Regions from separate parts of the Rummeliibacillus sp. NPDC094406 genome, predicted to be linked through region 3. Evidence: riboswitches for the same ligand, from Rfam matches in the RefSeq annotation. Region 3 holds a riboswitch; each other region holds the start of a gene.
What was found. A riboswitch is a leader RNA that binds a small molecule or an ion and turns the genes downstream of it on or off. The one in region 3 is predicted to bind cobalamin.

Region 1 (5,261 bases), on a different contig from region 3:
TCCTTACATAATGGCAGGGGATGGGGGACTTAAAGCCATTCGTAAGCAAATCTTTTTCTTACAGCAAGTTGGTGTAACTGCAATTGAATTGGGAATTCCATTCACAGATCCAGTAGCTGATGGTCCAGTTATTCAAGATGCAGGAAATCGTGCGTTAAAAGAAGGAGTAAACTTAAAAGCGATACTAGATGAAATTGAGCAATTTAAAAAAGAAGTTCATGTTCCTTTAGTGATCATGAGTTATTTAAATCCAATTCTAGCTTTTGGTATAGAAAAATTCATAGCAAAATGCGAAAATGTAGGCATCGCTGGTTTGATTATTCCAGACTTACCAATTGAAGAAGCAGATATTATCCAATCCAAACTCACAAAATCATCAATTGCACTCGTTCAACTTATTTCATTAACTAGCCCAATAGATCGTATTGAACGAATTGCAAAAACGGCAGAAGGGTTTATATATGCTGTAACTGTGAATGGAATTACTGGTGTCCGAAATGAATTTGGCCAATCTTTAGATGAACATTTACACAATCTCAAAGAAATCAGTGATATTCCTGTTTTAGCTGGTTTTGGTATTTCAACACCTGAACAAGTAGATGAACTTAGTACGATGGCAGATGGGGTAATTGTCGGAAGTGCAATCGTAAAAGCCTTTCACGAAGGTAAAGAAGAATCTATTAAGAATTTATTGCCTAAAGTGACAGTTGGAGAATAATAACTTTTTTGCAGAAAAGGAACTTTCTAATATGCTCTTAACATGGTTGAAGAAATTAATTTAGCACTCCCGCCGTGTATAAAGGTGGCCTCTGAAAAAGTCAATACAATACAATTTTGTGATGCAATTTTTGTTGAAGTGGAATTAGCGAAGACTCCTGCGGGAAAGCGAGCCAGAGAGGCCCCACAGCGAGATTTTCTCTGCGACGAAGCTAGCGAAGCGATGCAGGAGCACAAGCGAGGAGGCTCGTCGGTTCGCCCGCGGAAAGCGAAGCTGATACCACTTCATATTAAAGAACATTTATATTATAAAAATTAGGGTTAAAATCGTTTTTCAGTGCACTTTGCGGTGGTGCCTAGCAGAATAAATAGCAGAATTTTTTTTAAGTAAGAAGGCTGTTCAAAGATGAATTATTAATTCACCTTTTGAACAGCCCTTTTAAACTTGAATTAGAAGCTATTGGGTAACTTTCATTTCAAGTATGCTATTAAATTTTCTTTATCTCTTGGAAAATCTTCAATTTTATCAATTACATTTTTAGATTGTAATACCTGAGCCAATTCAAATACCCAAGGCTTTTCTAAATGAGATTTTAATAACAGTTGCTCTTGCTCAAAAATACCAAAAGGATCCCCATGATAGATAACTTCTCCACCACTCATAACAATGATTTCATCCGCCCATTCATATGCAAAATTCACATCATGAGTAGAAAGAATAATGGTTTTATCAAGCTCATGAATTGTATTAAGCAATTGCAAAATTTGCTTTGCATAATAGGGATCTAGTCCTGCAGAAGGTTCATCTAAAATAAACACGTCAGGATTCATTGCCAACACACCAGCAATTGAAACCCTTTTTTTCTGGCCAATACTTAAGAAATGAATGGGTTTATCTTGTAAAGTAGACACTTCTGTTTCAGACATTGCCCATTCAACCATTTCAGTTACTTTTTCAATGGACCATCCGAGATTTATAGGACCAAACGATATATCTTGACGAACATTACCAGCAAAAAGTTGAGAATCAGGATCTTGAAAAACAATCCCTACATGGGAGCGTAATGCCAGCAATGATTTGCGGTTATATTTCATCGGTTGATTTTGAAAGAGAATTTGCCCGGAAGTCGGTTTCAGAATTCCATTTAAGTGCTGAAATAATGTAGATTTTCCAGCACCATTATTCCCGAGCAACGCAATCTTCTTACCTTTAGCAATTTTCAAAGATAAATTATTTAAAGCTACAGTCCCATCAGCATAACGATGTGTTAAATTTTGAATTTCAAAGAATAAATCATTCAAACTAGAATGCCCCCAAACTGAATGTAGACCGCAATGATTAACAAAATGATAATAAAAATGATCGCCCAATTTCTAGCAGAATATTGGTAAGGATCCTCAAGATAAACCATGGATTCATCGTAACCACGAGAATTCATAGCCATTGATAATTCCTTAGAACGCTGAAAAACATGGACAAATAAAGAAGAAATAAGCATTCCTAAAGAATGCAACCCTCTTTTAATTGAAAGATATCCAAGTCTTGAATTTTGTGATTGGAAAATTTCAAATGATTTCTCTAAAAAAACGAATATGAATCTATACGTAAGTTCGATTAATTCGATTAATAATTGAGGTACTCTACATTTTTTTAATACTTGCATTAAATCATGTACCGGTGTTGTTAAAGTTAAAAAATATAAACAACTTATACTGCTTAACACAGAAAAGAATAACTGAATGCTCATTTTGACACTTTGTGATGAAATATAAACAGACCAATCGAACAATTGAAATTGCCAAATTGCAGTATGAATAAGCTCAGGGTGTCGGGTAAACGATAGTAAAATACCAATCATACTACTTATCAGGAAAACGCCAGGGATACATAACATTTTCAAATAATATTGCCATGGAATTTTAGCTACCAATATTGTAAGTGAACTCATAACAAAAAATGTGATGAGTGAGATGAGCGCATCTTTTACGGTTAATGAAAATAATAATAGAAAAAAGGATAAAACGATTTTTTCTACTGGATGCGTCTTTACTAGGCGATTGATATAAGCATATTGATCAATGAGTAACATGCTTACCTTTGCCTTCTTTACTATCTTCTTTTTTGTGTCTTCCACGTGAGAAGCCGATGAAATAGCCGATAAAACCAGCACCTATAGCAGCTTGTAAACAAAATAATAAACTTTCAATTTCGCCACTTGGCGGTTCCCAAATGCTTGAGAACCAAGGTTTATAGGAAGAATCAATTTTCGTAATTGCTGCTTCAGCCTGATCATCCGATCCACCAAATTCCGCCCCTTTTTGGAAGAACAGTGGCAGAACAGCCAATATAACTACCATCGCGATTAATATTATATTTTTTTTCATGATTGTTCAGCACCTTTTTTAAAGACTTTCAAAGCTTTTAATTCTGCTAAATTGTATTTTTGTAAGAAGTTCATAATCACAACTGTAAGAATACCTTCACTAATTGCTAAAGGAATTTGAGTGAGAGCGAAAATACTGCTAAATTTAGTGAATGAAGCAAAGAAACCACCAACTTCAGATGGGAAAGCAAGTGCTAATTGGATAGATGTTACAACATAGGTACCCAAATCGCCAAGTGCAGCAGCTAAAAACACTGCCCAAGAAAATGAGAATCCTATTTTGGTAACACCCTTAAATACACCATATGAAATAAGTGGTCCTACGATTGCCATTGAAAAAGCATTAGCACCTAAAGTAGTTAGTCCACCGTGAGCTAGCAACAAAGCTTGGAATAAAAGTACTATAAAACCTACAATACTCATTGCAAACGGCCCAAATAAAACAGTACCAAGGCCAACACCAGTAGGATGAGAGCAGCTTCCTGTAACAGACGGAATTTTCAATGCAGATAATACGAATGCAAAAGCGCCTGATAAGCCTAACATCATTTTTGTTTCTGGGTTTTCTGCAATCGTTTTTCTAATAGAACGGAATCCAATTATTAAAAACGGAATGGTAACAGCCCACCAGAAAATTACCCATTCAACGGGTAAAAAACCTTCCATAATGTGCATGGCGAATGCAGGTTTTGGTATGATCAACAGTGCTAATAGGAAATATATTAGCTTCCAGTTTACTAAGTTCTTAAACTTAATCATTTAATCTTTCCTCCATTTTTATATTCAATTGTTCGTGAATTAACGAGATACACCTCCTAATAAACCAAACAGGACATAAAAAAACACTTCTTCCAACAGAAGAAGTGTTAACGAATAGTAAAACAATGCTTTGCAAAAAAGCATAGCTATACTCACACCTATCCTCGTAGGCTGATACAAATCCACACTTTATGGCAGGTCTCCTGGCTTAGAGTCTTCATTATGTTTTTACCTTCCCATCGTTGACAGTGGCATAGAAAAACATAACTCGTCTTTACAGTGGCGGGACCGCGTTTGTATTTCACAAACTTCCCTTTTCAGCTAAATCTCAATATTTAGCACCATAAAGTTTATTGAATTGTTAGATTACTAATCTAGTGTAGCATGGTTATATTTCCAATACTACTATATTTTTTACAAAGAAATTTTGCAAAAGAAAGATTGTCTTAAAAAAGATAAACTAATATAGTATTTAGAAATATTGTGCATAAATTTCAACAGTAACGTTCTGTAAAATGGACTTGAATAAAAAAATCTATTTCAAATTGTCTGGAAATAGTATATGATTATGTCAGTTTTTAATTTTACTATATTATACAATTTCATATTATTTTAAAAGTGCCCTTGTAATTTCACAAAGGGATAATAGGGAAATCGGTTAGAATCCGATGCAGCCCCCGCTACTGTAACATGGATGAAATGATACATACTCACTGGTCGAAGAAGACTGGGAAGAGATCAGAGTAAGATGAAGTGTAAGCCAGGAAACCTGCTTTTAAAAACAGAAGTACGATACTTTTCGGAGGGAAAGGTAAAGACTATAAGAGCAGAATGTCATTTTATATTTGGCTATTTTTCTGAATTATCTAGTTTTTAAACCTTAATTCTTGGAATTAAGGTTTTTTATTTTCCTTTTTTCTCCATCTTATTTTAATTAATTGGAGGTTGAATATGACAACTTGGAATTTATCTGGGATGAAAAGTCATTTATTCATTTGTAATGGAAGTTCTTGCATGAAGAAAGGTGCAGAAGAAATTACGCTAGCAATTCGTGAAGAAATTGCACAACTAGGTATGGATGAACAAATCCATACCACTAGAACACGATGTAATGGCCGTTGTAAAGATGCATGCATTGTAATTGCTTATCCACAAGGGAGTTGGTACAAAGCATCAACAACTGATATTGGCCGTGGGATTGTAAAAGATTGTATAGAGCAACAAAATGAACAACATACAATTTATCGTATGGAAAATGGTGAAATGATATTAAATCCAGAGGTCGCGTCCATTACAGGAATCGATAAAAACAAATAATTTGTAAAGGAGAGGTTTGCATGACATCACAAGGGAAACTTTATGTCGTTGGTTTTGGTCCTGGGGATTTTAAACATATTACAA
Region 2 (5,261 bases), on a different contig from region 3:
TTGTACTTTATTTCTAATATCTTTTTCTCTGTTGAGATAAATTGCTGACATTCGCTACGGAAACGTTCCTTTAAGACATCACGTGCAATAAAATGATTGGATGGTTTTTCTAAATACTTACCTTTAAAATACCGTGCTCCATTTTTCCACGCGTAGTGTAATTCATAGCTCGTATTAATTTGATCAAACATTAATGTTGCACCCATTTGGACTGCGAGTGTCTGAATGGTTGTAAACATATAATTTTGAGCACCCCATGCATTGTAATCCAGCCCGCTTACTTTCATTTTCAATACAGTGGGTTCTATTAGTAAAATTTGATCCAGCTTACTGTCTGAACCAATATCAGCAACTACCATTTTTGCTCCATACGTTTTAATATAGAGAATTGGATGCCGTAGCTGATTGATATCCCCACTAAATTTTTGCATTGGAATGACTAAATGAATATTTTGTAAAAGGTTCTCTTCCACTAAATCTTTTAAAACTTGAAAATAGGCATCGCCAAAGTCCATCATCAACAAATTAGGATTACATGGTAAATAAAGATTAGCTTCTTTTAAAGCATCTTTTGCGATAGTAAGTGCCTTTTTAACCATGATTAGTTCCACTTCTGCACGAATATCAGCCGGAACTGTTTCGTCATATGTAAATTCAATAATATTGAAATGTTGATCATCTTTTAATATTTGACCAATTACTTCGTATGCTACAATTACATGCTCATCTGCACTAAAGATTGGCTCAAATAATATTTCGATTTCTTCTAATCGATCGAGAAGATCAAGAACGTCCATTAGCTGGTCCCCCATTCTAACTTACTACTACTATTATATCCTACATTTTTGAAGCTGGCACTGACACAATTCTTTTAAATAATTATTTTTTCAATATAAAAACTCTCACCAATTTTATCAAGAATCAGTAAGAGTTTTTTTGATGAGTTATATAAGGTAACTAAAGAAATTGACAGACTTTGAAAAGTAAACTTTTGATTATTATTAGCTAAATCAATTCATCAATTTCATAAATGCTTTTCTATTTAAAAACCACGATCATTAAACGATTGATTTGAATAAATGATAAGCTCTTCGATGCCGCTACAGACGGACGCTTTCCGCGGGCAAGCAGCAGTTCTTTCCAGCATAGAGAGTGAAACGGTAGATGCAAGCCTCCTCCTCACTATTTTGAGGGCACTAAAAAAACAATTTACCCCTATTTTTTATAGTACAAATTTAATATAACATGAAGTGGAATCAGCTTCGCTTTCCGCGGGCGAACCGACGAGCCTCCTCGCTACGCTGTGGGGTCTCTATGGCTCGCGTTTCCGCAGGACTCTGAATGCACTTCACTGAATTGACCTCGCCGATCGTTTTGATCAAACTTTTTCACAAACCTACAACCATGACTGGAAATAGATAGTTGGGATTTTGTTAGTAATCAATTGAAATGATATGAATTAAGTAAGTGAATGGCACCGGTTATTAAATCTCCATTCCCACTTCTTCAAAAGTCGGCATATTTTTCATCATGCTACATGCTGCTTCGATAATTGGGAAGGCTAAAGCTGCTCCAGAACCTTCACCTAGACACATGTCCATCATTAACATCGGTTCTTTGCCTAAAAGTTCACTGGCTATTATTCCCCCTGGTTCTTCAGTGGCATGTGAAGTTATAAGATAATCCTTCACATTTGGTTCAATAGAAGCTGCGATTAAAGCTGAAACACTGGAAATTAAACCATCGACTACAACAGGTACCCGATTCGCTGCAGCTGCAAGCATAACGCCAGCCATTCCGGCGATTTCTAGTCCCCCGACTTTTGCCAGCACATCAATACCATCAGCTGGATTGGGTTGGTTTGTTGCAATGGCATTTCGAATGACATCTATTTTATGTGCTAATCCACCTTGCCCAAGCCCCGCGCCTCTACCTGTAATTTCTTTCGGATCGCAATTGGCTAAAACAGATAATATCGCTGTACTTGGTGTCGTATTGCCGATGCCCATTTCGCCTGTCCCTAGTAAATTAACCCCATTTTGTATTTCCGTTGTGGCAATTTCAATACCCACTTCTAAGGCTTTGATCGCTTCATCTCTTGTCATAGCAGGACCTTTTGCCATATTGTCTGTTCCTTTTTTTATTTTTCGGATAATGACTCCAGCATCACTTGGGATGTCTTCTTTTACTCCTATATCAACTGTCACAATTTTAGCACCTGAAACCTTTACGATTGTCCCGACACCTGTGATTCCTTTTGCAATATTTAAAGTTTGTTCAAAAGTCACTATTTGTGGATTATTCGTAACGCCTTCTTCATACACACCGTGATCCGCTGACATCACAATAATTGCTTTTTGGTCAATTGAAGGAAAACTCTCTCCAGTAATACCTGAAAGTTGTATTGCGATACTTTCCAATTTCCCTAGACTTTTTGGGGGTTTGATCAGGTTGTCCACTCTATGTTGAGCCTTTGCCATCATTTCTTGATCCAAGTCTTCAATTTTTTCAATAGTTTGTTGTAATAAGTTCATTTTCATCTCTCCCGAATAAAATTAAAAGCCTGCAGTTTATTTGCATTACAAATAAACCGCAGACTTTTCCATCATCTGTTCTATTCAAGTAATAAGGCAGGTCTCCTGGCTCGGGGTCAACATTTCATCAGCCTTCCCAGATAAAAATATCCAGTGGCATTTCTGATCAAACTCCCCTATACAGTGGCGGGTCCGCTGAAGACTTTCACTTCATTCCCTATTCTCCTTTTGCTAAAGGCACCTTATACTTTTATTGAATTTTCTATTAATTATATTACTAGGGAATTAGTTAGAAAGCAATAGTACTTATTTTTGAAATTCAATATCTCTAGCTTTGTTGTAATTCTTTTTGTATAATCTCTTTTATTTTTTCATTCCCCATTACACCAATAGTGAAAACATTCGATTTTTCAGAATAAATAAGCCTAAAAGTTACTCCATTTTTCAATTCTATTTCTAAAAAAATTGGTTCGTCAGTATAATCGACATCTTTTACTATTAAATTATCCCATGCTTCAATAAATTCTTTCCTGGATGAAGACGAAAAAGTATGCAATCTTCTTCCATCTTCTGTACTTTCAATGTAAATATTTTGGACATATTCTTTTAGCGGATACAATTCTTTTGCTGTTTTAGCTTTTTTGTTCTGATGCGATACATACACCTTATTATCTGCTAAAACGAGAAAAGATGATGGATATCCATTTACTTCATAAATAGCTGTTCCTTTTTCAATAAAGGCAGCATCTCCGTTTTTCATCTTATGATTATTACACGCATTATCAGCCATTTTATAAAGAACTTCGCCTATTTTCTTTCCCTTTTCAACATTCAAATTACTGCTTTCATCAGTTGGTTCCGGAAAATGGTGCTCATATTTTATGCCATGAATCATTAACACATCTACCCATTCTATTATGGCATCAGGACATTTACCAAAATAACCTATTGGCTTACTACAAGAAGCTAGAAACGTACTAAGAATAATTATTACAAGGACACTTTTAAGTTTCATCATTTTCCTCCTTGTATATTTATTGGTATTACATTCCCTCTCGCAAATTTACCTTTATCTTTATTTTATTGTAACATATGGTAATAACCTTGATAAATTCAACAAATATTTTTCTATTTATGTATGATTAATTTAAAAACTATTAGAAGCTTGGATACTCATGTGTGACATAAAAAGTTAGCGGAGGTGGAAAATGATTAAATCTCTTGGTCAAAAAATTCATATCATTGGACCTGTAGGAAGTGGAAAAACAACGATAGCGAAAAAAATCGCTTTAATTAATCAATGTAATCATTTTGAATTAGATAACATCGTTTGGATTCGTTCAGAAAATGGTGATATTCGTCGCTCAGAAAATGAAAGAGATTCAATTTTACAGCAAATCATAGAAAATCAAAAATGGGTTATTGAAGGTGCACATTATCAGATGTGGACATCACCAAGTTTAAAATCAGCAGACAGTATTATCTATTTAGAGCCTTCGTATTTCACTAGAATGTATAGAATCAATAAACGATTTATAAAACAACTATTGAAAATTGAACAAGCCAATTATAATCCTACATTTAAAATGCTGAGAAAGATGTTTGAGTGGAGTAAATTCCACGAAAAAAAGGGCAAACATTTAATCCAAGAAACGCTTAATCAATATCAAGATAAAGTGATTTTGATAAAATCAAAAAAGGATTTAAATAGGTTGTTAGAAGAGGCAATTTCATAATTCAAAATTAAATTGTATATCCAGAAAAATATTCGTGTTTTTAAACTAGAAAAGCATTATGAAATTGACTCAGAATACTAGTTTTTTTATCTTTATTTAGTATAAAATACAAAATATATAAAATGAAACATTTGTAATGAAACTGTAAATTCCACTTGCCAAGCCTTTCATATCAAGCTTTTATCCTTCCTTGGATTAGGTAGGGAAAATTTTACCTCATAGAACCCTCCGTTTTTATTGCTAACATTAAGTTTGTAAAGAGCACACAGGAGGTACTCAAACACATGAAAAAACAATTTCTAACAACAAGTATTGCACTTACAATAGGTTTAAGCACATTTGGTGGGATATTACCAGCAACAAATCAGGCAATGGATGTTAAGGCTGCAACCACTACAAATGTTCAACATAACGATCAAGCTGTCGCTGCGAAGGCAGACCAACTAATCCAAACCGGAAAAAGTTTAATAGGTCAAGCAACGTATAGTAATACCGTGTACAAGCCAACTTATCCTTACAAATTCTCTTGCGCTTCATTTATCATGTACATTTTCGAGAAAAACGGTGTAGATTTAGCTACTTATAACGAAGATTATATGATTCAACAAGGTACTTATGTTCCAAGAAATCAATTACAAAAAGGCGATTTATTATTCTTTAAGAGTAAAACAACAGGAACAGATCCAGATCATGTAGGAATGTATATTGGTGACAACAAAATGATTCACATGGCTGACTCTAAGCAAAACATCGTCATTTCTGATTTGAATAGCAAGCCATATTATACGGATAATTATGTATCGGCACGTAGAGTTTTACCTACTTTGCTTCCATCTAATCCTGCAACAAAAGGTGATACGATTGTTCAAAATGCTTTTGATTACAAAGATAAAGTTACAATGAGTACAACTAATGATGAAAAGAATTTACGTTTCACTGGTCCTGGTTTTGTAAACTATGTTTATAAAAAAAGTGGCGTAAATCTTGGTAC
Region 3 (5,261 bases):
AGAACCTTCAAATAATGGATATACACCTTTTTCTTCTGCTAATTTCATAGAAGATTTAATCGTTAAGTACGCAATTTTTTCATATAATTCATCTGCAAATTTAACTGCTGCTTCCGACTCCCAAGCAATACCTGAAGTAGCAAGTAGATGATGCCAACCAAATGTACCAAGGCCAATTCCACGATAACGTGCATTCGTATGAGCCGCTTGTTTTACTGGGATTGCATTTAAATCAATCACATTATCAAGCATACGTACTTGAATTGGAATTAAGCGTTCTAATACATTTGCTGGTATTGCTCTACCCAAGTTAATAGAAGATAGATTACATACAACAAAATCTCCTGGTTTACGGCGAGTGACGATCATATCATTTTCAAGTTCTACTGACTCAAATTCTGTTGGTGACATATTTTGTGCGATTTCTGTACACAAATTAGATGAGTAAATCATGCCTTTATGTTTGTTTGGATTTTTACGGTTAACCTCATCACGATAGAACATAAATGGTACGCCTGTTTCTAACTGACTGCGCATAATTCTTTTCATAATATCAATTGCTGGTACGGCTTCACGTGACAATAAAGTATTTTGCACACATGCTAAGTAGTTTGCACGGAATGAACCTTCGCCGCGTTTTTCATCATAACAATCTTCTAATCCAAATCCCATAAGGGAACGTACTTCATAAGGGTCAAACAAATACCAATCATCACGATTTTCTACTGCTTCCATGAAAATATCTGGTAGACATACACCTGTGAAAATATCATGTGCACGCATGCGTTCATCACCATTATTTAATTTCAAATCAAGGAATGAAAAAATATCTTTATGCCAGACATCCAAGTAAACCGCAATCGCTCCTTGACGTTGTCCAAGCTGGTCTACCGATACGGCTGTATTATTTAATTGCTTGATCCATGGAATTACACCGCTAGATGCACCTTTAAATCCACGAATAGACGCACCACGGCTACGGACTTTACCCATATATACCCCAATACCACCACCAAATTTAGAAAGTGTCGCAACATCTGTATTGGAATCGTAAATACCTTGCAAACTATCATCTACTGTATCGATAAAGCAGCTTGATAATTGTCCGTGTGTCTTTCCGGCATTTGATAATGTAGGTGTTGCTGTTGTCATATACAGATTACTCATCGCCCAATAAGCTTCTTTTACTTTTTCAATACGATCTTCTTTTTCATTTTGCATTAACGTCATAGCAATGACCATCCAGCGTTCCTGTGGTAGTTCAATTGGCGTTTTATCAAAATCACGTGTCACATATCGATCTATTAATGTTTTTAGTCCTATATATGTAAAAAGTTCATCCCGTTTTGACTCTATTGTGAAGGCCAGTTGTTGTAGTTCGTCTTCTGAATAAGCTTCTACTAACACCGGATTATAGAGACCTTTTCCAACTAGTTTATGTACTTGTTCTGGAAATACTTTATAGACATCTTCTACAGTAACTTGTCGCTCAACAGCAGCTTTTTGATAGATTTCCATTAGTAATAGACGTGCAGCAGCAAATGTCCAATAGGGTTCGTTTTCATCTAGAAAGCTTAATGCATCTAATGCTAGTGCTCTAGTCCATTCTCCATCTGCCGCATCAGGATGTTTATGCACAAAACGTTCATGCTTACGTCGTAAAGGACTCATTTCCTCTTTGCCAAATTCAGCCTCTAATCGCTGCAATACTGTTTCTTTTTCATCTATTATTGTTACCATATCGTCGTCTCCTTTTTACACAAAATAAAAGCGACTGTTCGCCTTCATCGGCAGAACAGTCGCTCTAGTTGAAATGGAAACAAAATCACAGCAAAAAAATTCCACATAACAGTGAATGAATGTGCTGCAATTATTTGCCCCCACTTCTCAACCCCCGAAGAAAGTGTCGCAAAACGAAAATTTGGCAGGTCTACTGGCTTGTGTTTCATCCATTTTGTCATCCTTCCCAAGCATTGCTCAGTGGCTTTTTGACAAATGTCCACACCTACAGTTGCGGGGACAGCTTCGGCATTGAACCGAATTCCCTTTTACACCATTGCTGGTACCAATTATCGTCTTTATACTATATATTGTGTTTTTATAATATATATAATCTAACATATTGTGTTTGTCTTAGACAAGCAGAATTGCACAATTAAAGAAAAAGAACTACCAAGTGAACATATATTTTTGAATATACTAGATTCTTAATTATATTTGTTCTATATCAAATAGCTTTGTAGCATACCCAATAGCTGAGGAAAGCTGCCCTTCATAGGCATTTTTTTAAAGCGACTCCTATTGACAAGATTATTTCAATACCAATTTTTCTTTTTTATTGAATCTCTAATCTTCGTAATCTTTATTACTTAGAACATCTCCAGTTTTTGCATCGATTTTAATTGCGTATTGATATGTGTCATCTTTAACTTCTACATCATATACCGAAAATGGTTTGGCCCCACCCGCATAAAGTGTTCGCCCGCAGTGGAAATCAACGGGTTATATTTATCTATCTATATATTGTAAAAGAAAAAAGTCTGTAGACAAACTCGAAATTCTTCGAGTTTGTCTACAGACTAAAGAACCTTTAAGGCCCTTTTTTCTTACATAAATACGATAATAGCAAGTACGATTGCCAATACTATACGATAAATCGCAAATGGAACTAATTTTACTCTTGATACTAATTTTAAGAAGAACTTAATTGAAATAAGCGCAAAGACGAATGCACTGATAAAGCCAGTTACATAGAAGCCCATGTCGCCGAAATTAATTTGATCCCAGTGTTTAAGAAGTGATAAAAGACTTGCACCTGCCATAATTGGTACTGCCATGATAAACGTGAAATCTGATGCTGTACGGTGGTCTAAACCAAGTAATACCCCACCGGAAATAGTTGCACCAGAACGTGAAAAACCTGGCCATAATGATAAGCATTGAATTAGGCCGATTTTAAAGGCTTGTGCATAGGATAAATCATCTAATGAAGTAACTTTCGGTCTCTTTGGTCCAAATTTATCTGCTATAATCATAAATATTGCTCCAACGAACAGACTAAAGATAACGGGTTTAATACCAAATAAATGACTATCGATAAAATTCTCTAATAATACACCTAATACACCTGCAGGAATTACGCCAATAATAACATGTAATAAATTGAATCGATGATGTGGTTTTTGCCCTTCTATTTTATATAAACCAACAAGGCTCAGCATTCGTTTCCACATGACCACAACAACAGCTAGGATGGATCCTAACTGAATAACAATTTTAAATGTATTCGCAGAAGCTTCCCCTAAAAACTCTGGCGTTTTCAACCACATATCATCAACGATAATCATATGACCTGTAGATGAAACCGGAGCAAACTCTGTCATACCCTCTACAAAACCCAAAATAATGGATTTTAACAACTCTATAAAGTCCATAGTATCTCCTTATTCTCTTTTTTTGAATGATTCTAACATTCATTTCTAGTAAAACTATCATAACATAACAGAAGGAGAAGCTATCTTAAAGTTTCATTAAATTAATCTTTCAGCTCAACATCAATTACCCACATTTCACTTCTACTATTAGTGCGAATTGGAGGTCCCCAAAAACCGAAACCTGATGAAACAAGTATATGTGTTGTCTTTTTCAATAGATACCCATAATCAAGTTCAAACGTTTTTTTTGTAATCCATTGATTCGGCCACATTTGACCTAAATGGGTATGTCCAGAAAGGTGTACGTCTACCCCAAGCTCGACTGGCGTTTCTAAATCTGACGGGGTATGGTCCATAACAATCCAAGGTAAACGAGTATTCACCACAGTAGATAACTGTTGTAGAGACTTACGACTTTTATTTGTTTTGTCTTCTCTTCCTGTAACATAAAACGAATCCGCTATACAAATTGTTTCATCTTGTAAAATTTGTACCCCTGATTTTTTCATCTCATTTACAAAGGTAGGAATTGCTTTTCCGTAGTATTCATGGTTTCCTAACACACCATAAACACCATATGTAGCAGTTAATGTCTTCATGACTACATCCATGTCGTATGCTTTATACCAATATGGATGATCATCTACAATATCCCCTACTAGAAAAACAATATCGGGTTTTTCAGCATTCGAACGCGTAACAAATTTCTGTAAAAGATTTTTATTGGACAAGATACCGAGATGAAAATCAGAAGCAATAACCATTCTAAAATTTTGGATTGTCTGATGCTGTTTTTTTATTTGTATTGTTTTCCTATGAACAACTGGAGAATATGCCATATATGAACCAAATCCAATAATAGCTATAAATAAAAACAAGATAATATAACCTACCCACACTATATGAAATGACGGTACTAGCCATAACAAAAAGTTTGCAATTGGGAACAATAGAAGTCCGTACTCCATCAAAATCATCCAGTAACAACTAACTACTTTCGTTATTCGAAAACGTTCATTGAAATTACTAATGACAATACTATAAGCAAAGTACAACCATACAATTGAAAAAACAATTGGCATCTTCATATGAAAAGCTAATTCTAACCAATGATAAACATTCCATCCAAGATAATAGACAATTGCATTATATAAAACGAAAAATACGAAACCTACTATCATTCTTCTTTTCATTATTGACATACCTCTTTTCGAGCCGATATTAATTTCCTTGTAGACATTTTACAAATAAAACACCATTCACTTCAATTATAACCAGTCGTAGATGCTCTCAGTCTCCAGACCTAGATTAAAATCCACTTCCAGCCCGTTTGGACGAATCAAAATTCTGGGTATCATAAAGGTACAAACGAAGGGAGGAAATAACCAATGAAGAAATTTGGTTTATTAATCATCGGCGTAATCGCTGCCATTACGATTTTAAGTTCTTTAGGAGCTTTATTAGGTTTAGCTATTTCAGCAGCAATTTTATTTGCAGGTATTCACTACTATTTGAAAAGTAATTCTACTTTTTCAAAAGTTGTTTGGGCATTTGTTGCCATTACTGGATTATTAACATCTACTGCAAATATTCCAGGTTTTATCGGCTTAGCTGCAATTGCGATTTTATGGTTCATCGTCCGTAAATGGAATGGCTCAGAAGATTATAGCAACTCTTTCTTTGCTCCAAAAAAGGATGACCCATTCACAAATTTTGAAAATCAATGGAATGAACTAACAAAATAACAGGGGGTATCAACCATGGTCAACTTATTACAACGATTAAAATATACTATAGAGGCAGATCTTCATCATTTGTTCGATAAGA
Region 4 (5,261 bases), 110 kb from region 3:
ATGTGGTTCACCTTCTGAATAAATTTGCCCGTCCTCAAGTAAGATCAACTGATCACAATAGAGTGAGGCTAAATTTATATCATGAAAAATAGAAACAACCGTCAGACCATTATGTACAACTTCATGCCGAATCATATCCATCAATCTTCTTTGATGTTCGATATCTAAATGATTTGTTGGTTCGTCTAATAGTAACAAATCTGAGCGCTGTGCTAATGCTTGTGCAACAAAGGTTCGTTGCTGTTCTCCACCAGAAAGAAACTCTAAATTTTGATTATCATATTGAGCAATACCTGTTTGTTGCATTGCTTCTGTAACTGCTTCTTCATCCTCTTTCGACCATGTTGAAAACCAGCTACTTTGATGTGGGTAACGACCAATTGATACTGTTTCACGAACAGAATGTGAAAAAGCATGAGCATGCAATTGTGGCAACACAGCCATTTTACGCGCTAATTCCTTTGTGGAATAATCCTTCAAGTTTTTGCCATCAATTTGAACAGTTCCAGAAGTAGCAGGTAAAATCCCGCTTATCACTTTGATTAGAGTGGACTTTCCACTACCATTCGGTCCTAGAATTCCGATAAACTTCCCCTTATCAACTGTAAACGAAATATCTTTTACAATTGGCTTCTTGGAATCATAACCACCACTAAGTTGTTTTACAGCAAGCATACTATTACGCCCCCTTCATTCTACGTTGACGGAAGAAAATATAAGCAAAAACTGGTGCCCCAATAAACGATGTAATCACACCGATCGGTAACTCTGTAGGTGCAATAACTGTTCGTGCTATCAAATCGCATAGAATAAGTAACGATGCACCATTAATAAAAGATAATGGAATTAAATGACGATGATCTGTTCCAAATAAAAGTCGTGTTATATGTGGCACAACTAAACCAACAAAACCAATCGTGCCAGATACTGCTACAGCAGAGCCCGTTAACATAGAACCACCGAGTAATAGCATCCACTTACTTCTCTTCACATTTACACCTAAATACTTTGCTCGTTCTTCACCAAACAGCATGGCATTCAGTTCACGTCGATTAAGCCATAATAAAATTGTTCCGAAAGTAATAAACGGCAAAATCATTTTGATATATGGCCATCCTCTCATCGATACACTACCCATTAACCAATCAATAATTTGGCGAAGTTCTTCTCCTGTTAAGGCAATCATCAATGATATCACGGAACTTAAAAAAGAACTCACAATAATCCCTGTTAAAATAAGGGTTTCCATTTTCATCGTACGATCGACTAATTTAGCAAACCCTAAAACAACAAACATTGCAAAGAGCGCCCCTATCATGCTGAAAGTTGGTAATGTGAAGATACCTAAAATAGGGGTTGAAATACTGAAAAAGAGCGTCATCACGGCGCCTACTGAGGCACCTGATGACACTCCTAACGTGTATGGATCTGCAAGTGGATTTTTTAACAATCCTTGAAAGGCAGTTCCTGCAACGGCTAATGCTGCTCCAACAAGTCCTGCTAAAATTACTCTAGGCATTCGAATGTTCCATAAAATATTCGTTGCTGTTTCATCCACTCCAATATTCCATAACGTACTGATTGGCACCTTTACGGAACCAACGGAAATACCGAGCCATATACTCATCAATAGGATGATTACAGCTACGATATAACCGACTATGATCTTTTTCACTTAAACGCCTCTGGGTAAACAGCCTTCGCTACTTCCTCTAACCCTTCAGCAAGGCGAGGACCTGTACGAGCTGTTAAATTTTGATCTACTAGCACAACTGCGTTATTTTTAACAGCAGTAATACTGTCAAAGCCTGGACGTTTTTTTACTTTCTCTACGATATTTGGAACATAATCTTCCATCACAATAATAGTATCGGGATTACGTTTGACAATTTGCTCTGGATCAATTTTAAACCAACCTGATTGATCATCCGCAACATTTTTTATATTCGCTAAGTTGAAGATTTCTTGCATAAATGTATCTTTACCTGCTGTGTAAATATTAGGTACATCTGATGTTTCAACAAAAGCAGTACGTTGTTTAACATTCGCTACTTTATCTTGTACTTCTTTTACTTTCGCTTTCATATCAGCAACGATTTTATCCGCTTTTTGTGGTTGATTTGTAATTTGACCGATTTGTTTGATGGTGTCATATGTTTCTTCAAAGTTTGTTGCATTTTTTACGACAAAAACGGTAATCCCTGCATCTTTCAATTGTTGTAATCCCGATTCAATTGACTTTGCATTCGATTCATGTGCAAATACGACATCTGGTTTTAAGCTTAGTACTTTTTCAATGTTAATTTTCTGCATATCGCCTACTTTTTCTTTTTTGGTAGCAGCTTTTGGATAATCATCGTTATCACTTACACCAACGATTTTGTCGTCTAAACCTAGTGCGAATAAGATTTCTGTATTACTTGGGATCAGTGATACGATTTTTTTCGGTTCTTCTTTTAATTCTACCTCATTCCCAAGCGCATCTTTTACTGTCATAGGGTATGTAGCTGTTTTGTCCGTAGTTTGAGTAGTCTTTTCACTTTTTTCAGTTGATGATTTTTGAGTTTCGCTTTGATTGCATCCAACAAGTAGAACAAACGCCATTGTTAGTAAGAAACCCAGTTGCCAAATTTTTTTCACAAAAATGCCTCCTCCATAAAAAATGCCTCTCGTATTTTTGAGAGGCATCATGATTCCAGTATATTCAAGTACACTAGCACCCACTCTATCCTCGTAGTTATTTGGTGATCTGAGTTCGGCAGGTATCCTGGCTTGTGTTCATCGCGCATCGTGCCTTCCCAAAAAATCAATTCTTTTTAGTGGCCGTTTACGAGTTGCTCACACTTACAGTGGCGGGACCGCATCGGATTTTCACCGATTTCCCTTTTCACTCAACATTTGGTATATGTCGAGAACCGTACTTCTTTATATATTGAATTGTTTATCATTATACCGAATATTTGGTTTTTGTGAAAGATAAGTTTTGGCAATTGTTTTTTCTCTAAATAACAAATTACATATAAAATAAACAGCAGTTAGCTTCTCTTCTAGGAGATTTTACTGCTGTTCACGATTATCATGCATAAATTAATATTGTTTCATCCACTTTAAAAAGTTACCAACTATTTTATCTAAAAATTGAACCGTTCCTTCTTCTGTTAGATTTCCTGAATCATCAAATTTCGTGTGCACAGCCCCAATATATACATCATTGCCTATTAGTATTGGAGATGATAATCCTATTGAAAATAAAATGTCGCGTAAATGCATTTGTGCTTTCGCAGTTCCCAATACTCCCATCGAAGCACCCATAATCCAAGAAGGTTTACCAATCATGACTTGATCTACTCGTGATAGCCAATCGATTGCATTACCCAATACTCCCGGAATGGACCCATTATACTCTGGTGTTACCCAAAGTACCGCATCGGCAGCTTTTACCTTCGCTTTAAAATCTACAACAGATTGCGGTGGATCATTTTCGTTATCTTGATTGTACATAGGTAAATCATTTAAAGTTAAGACTTCCATGTCAAACTTATCTGCATTATGTTTTTTTACAAATTCAGCTAGTTTTTTGTTATATGAATCTTTTCGGATACTACCTACAATTGCAACAACTTTCATAATGATTCCTCCCAAAATAGAATTCAACATATCATTCTCTTTTTTATATTTTTTATACCTCCAGCTGGATTATCGCCACAATACTCAAAGAGGTTGAATGAGAAGTATTAAAACTCTATAAATTGGTAACATTGGTACTGGTAGTAAATTAAGGAGGCTGAAATATGAAAAAAGTATTGATGGTACTTGTCCTAGTAAATATGTTAATTTTATCTGCTTGTCAATGGCAAGGATTCGGTAAACAAGATATTACTACAGGTAGTAAAAATGGAACAAAAATACCCGTTAATTCAGAAGTAAAGGGTATTGAAGAGTCAACGTTAAATACAGGAGTAAAAATTGCAAAGATTCTCGGAAGTACAACTTGGCAAGGAACAAAAGTATATGATAAAAATAATAATGATTTAACACAACAAAACACAAACTTCATTGCCCTTGCAAAATATGACGATAAAACATCGAGATACGAATTCTATGATAAAACATCAAAAGATAGCCGCGATAATGGAACTTTCTTTATCACGAATAGTGGAAAATTTCGTATTCTCAAATCTAAATCTAAAGGAACACAAAGTGTTGTAGAGTTAACAGAAGTAACTGAGGAAAAATACACTTATAAAAGAATGGGGAAAGATGCAAACGGAAATGATGTAGAAGTTTTCGTGGAACATATACCTTATACCGAAGGTAAACTTGCTTTTTCTGAATCAGAATAAACATTAGAGGAAATGATATTATCACAATTCCATTTTACTAAATTGAAACAGTAATTCACTCCGTAACAAAAATAGAATTTCGCCTTATCAAGATCAAAATAAAGAAAAAAAGTAAATAAAAGGACATTACATAACTAAATATGTAATGTCCTTTCTTATATTTCTGGAACAAGTGCCAGTGTTGGACCGACGCAGCGTTTAACACTTAGATTATCCGGCTTCGGACACTAGCTTTTCGGGCCAGATAACCCTCCTCGGACGGGGCACAAAAAGCGCCCCTCTGTCGGAGGAACATTTGCCTCGCAGGGATGCGAGGGCGTTCGGCGTTGCCACAGGAAGTGGCGAACTTAGCCGAACTTCCTTTCATAAAGCTAAACGAGCGCCTTCAGTACTTAATATTATCCGGCTTCGGACGCTAGCTTTTCGGGCCAGATAACCCTCCTCGGACGGGGCAAAAACGCCCCTCTGTCGGAGGAACATTTGGCCGATAAAGCTGATCGAGCGTCCTCAGCACTTAATATTACATTTTTTCTGGTGCAGAAACTCCGATTAATTTTAGTGCATTTGCGACTGTTATGCGGACTGCTGTGATTAGGGCTAGGCGTGCTTCAGAGCGGTCTTTGTTTTCAGCATCTAGAACTTTTTCTGCATTGTAGAAGCTGTGGAATGTTGCTGCTAATTCTTGGATGTAGTTTGCAATACGGTGTGGTGCGCGTACGCGTGCTGCATCTGCTACGACTTGTGGGAAGTCACCAACTTTTTTCAATACTTCAATATCTTTTTCTGATGATAATGTGTCAAGATGTTCAGTTGAAGGTGCAAGACCTTTTTCTGATGCTTGACGTAAGATTGAACTAATACGTGCGTGTGCATATTGTGCATAGTATACTGGGTTTTCATTTGATTGTTTAACAGCCA

Region 1: it holds a riboswitch for cobalamin, as region 3 does, so the genes downstream of both, ACIQ4I_RS01870 (energy-coupling factor ABC transporter permease) here and ACIQ4I_RS14910 (ribonucleoside-diphosphate reductase subunit alpha) in region 3, are expected to answer to the same signal.
Region 2: it holds a riboswitch for cobalamin, as region 3 does, so the genes downstream of both, cobT (nicotinate-nucleotide--dimethylbenzimidazole phosphoribosyltransferase) here and ACIQ4I_RS14910 (ribonucleoside-diphosphate reductase subunit alpha) in region 3, are expected to answer to the same signal.
Region 4: it holds a riboswitch for cobalamin, as region 3 does, so the genes downstream of both, ACIQ4I_RS14425 (ABC transporter substrate-binding protein) here and ACIQ4I_RS14910 (ribonucleoside-diphosphate reductase subunit alpha) in region 3, are expected to answer to the same signal.

Annotation. Positions count from the first base shown of each region.
Region 1 is NZ_JBIWGZ010000001.1:378,222-383,482, forward strand. Features, by position in the region: gene trpA (tryptophan synthase subunit alpha) at 1-718, shown strand, start outside; gene ACIQ4I_RS01855 (energy-coupling factor ABC transporter ATP-binding protein) at 1,189-2,019, opposite strand; gene cbiQ (cobalt ECF transporter T component CbiQ) at 2,016-2,807, opposite strand; gene ACIQ4I_RS01865 (energy-coupling factor ABC transporter substrate-binding protein) at 2,794-3,102, opposite strand; gene ACIQ4I_RS01870 (energy-coupling factor ABC transporter permease) at 3,099-3,860, opposite strand; cobalamin riboswitch at 4,037-4,221, opposite strand; cobalamin riboswitch at 4,460-4,651, shown strand; gene ACIQ4I_RS01875 ((2Fe-2S) ferredoxin domain-containing protein) at 4,812-5,177, shown strand; gene cobJ (precorrin-3B C(17)-methyltransferase) at 5,198-5,261, shown strand, end outside.
Region 2 is NZ_JBIWGZ010000001.1:55,235-60,495, reverse strand. Features, by position in the region: gene ACIQ4I_RS00265 (EAL-associated domain-containing protein) at 1-797, opposite strand, end outside; gene cobT (nicotinate-nucleotide--dimethylbenzimidazole phosphoribosyltransferase) at 1,485-2,534, opposite strand; cobalamin riboswitch at 2,613-2,794, opposite strand; gene ACIQ4I_RS00255 (hypothetical protein) at 2,863-3,549, opposite strand; gene ACIQ4I_RS00250 (P-loop NTPase family protein) at 3,743-4,270, shown strand; gene ACIQ4I_RS00245 (C40 family peptidase) at 4,555-5,261, shown strand, end outside.
Region 3 is NZ_JBIWGZ010000005.1:239,643-244,903, forward strand. Features, by position in the region: gene ACIQ4I_RS14910 (ribonucleoside-diphosphate reductase subunit alpha) at 1-1,740, opposite strand, end outside; cobalamin riboswitch at 1,907-2,084, opposite strand; gene ACIQ4I_RS14915 (undecaprenyl-diphosphate phosphatase) at 2,607-3,434, opposite strand; gene ACIQ4I_RS14920 (metallophosphoesterase) at 3,536-4,627, opposite strand; gene ACIQ4I_RS14925 (lmo0954 family membrane protein) at 4,823-5,179, shown strand; gene ACIQ4I_RS14930 (PspA/IM30 family protein) at 5,195-5,261, shown strand, end outside.
Region 4 is NZ_JBIWGZ010000005.1:131,386-136,646, forward strand. Features, by position in the region: gene ACIQ4I_RS14415 (adenosylcobinamide amidohydrolase) at 1-675, opposite strand, end outside; gene ACIQ4I_RS14420 (FecCD family ABC transporter permease) at 680-1,627, opposite strand; gene ACIQ4I_RS14425 (ABC transporter substrate-binding protein) at 1,672-2,640, opposite strand; cobalamin riboswitch at 2,741-2,935, opposite strand; gene ACIQ4I_RS14430 (NADPH-dependent FMN reductase) at 3,088-3,627, opposite strand; gene ACIQ4I_RS14435 (DUF4822 domain-containing protein) at 3,792-4,343, shown strand; gene argS (arginine--tRNA ligase) at 4,864-5,261, opposite strand, start outside.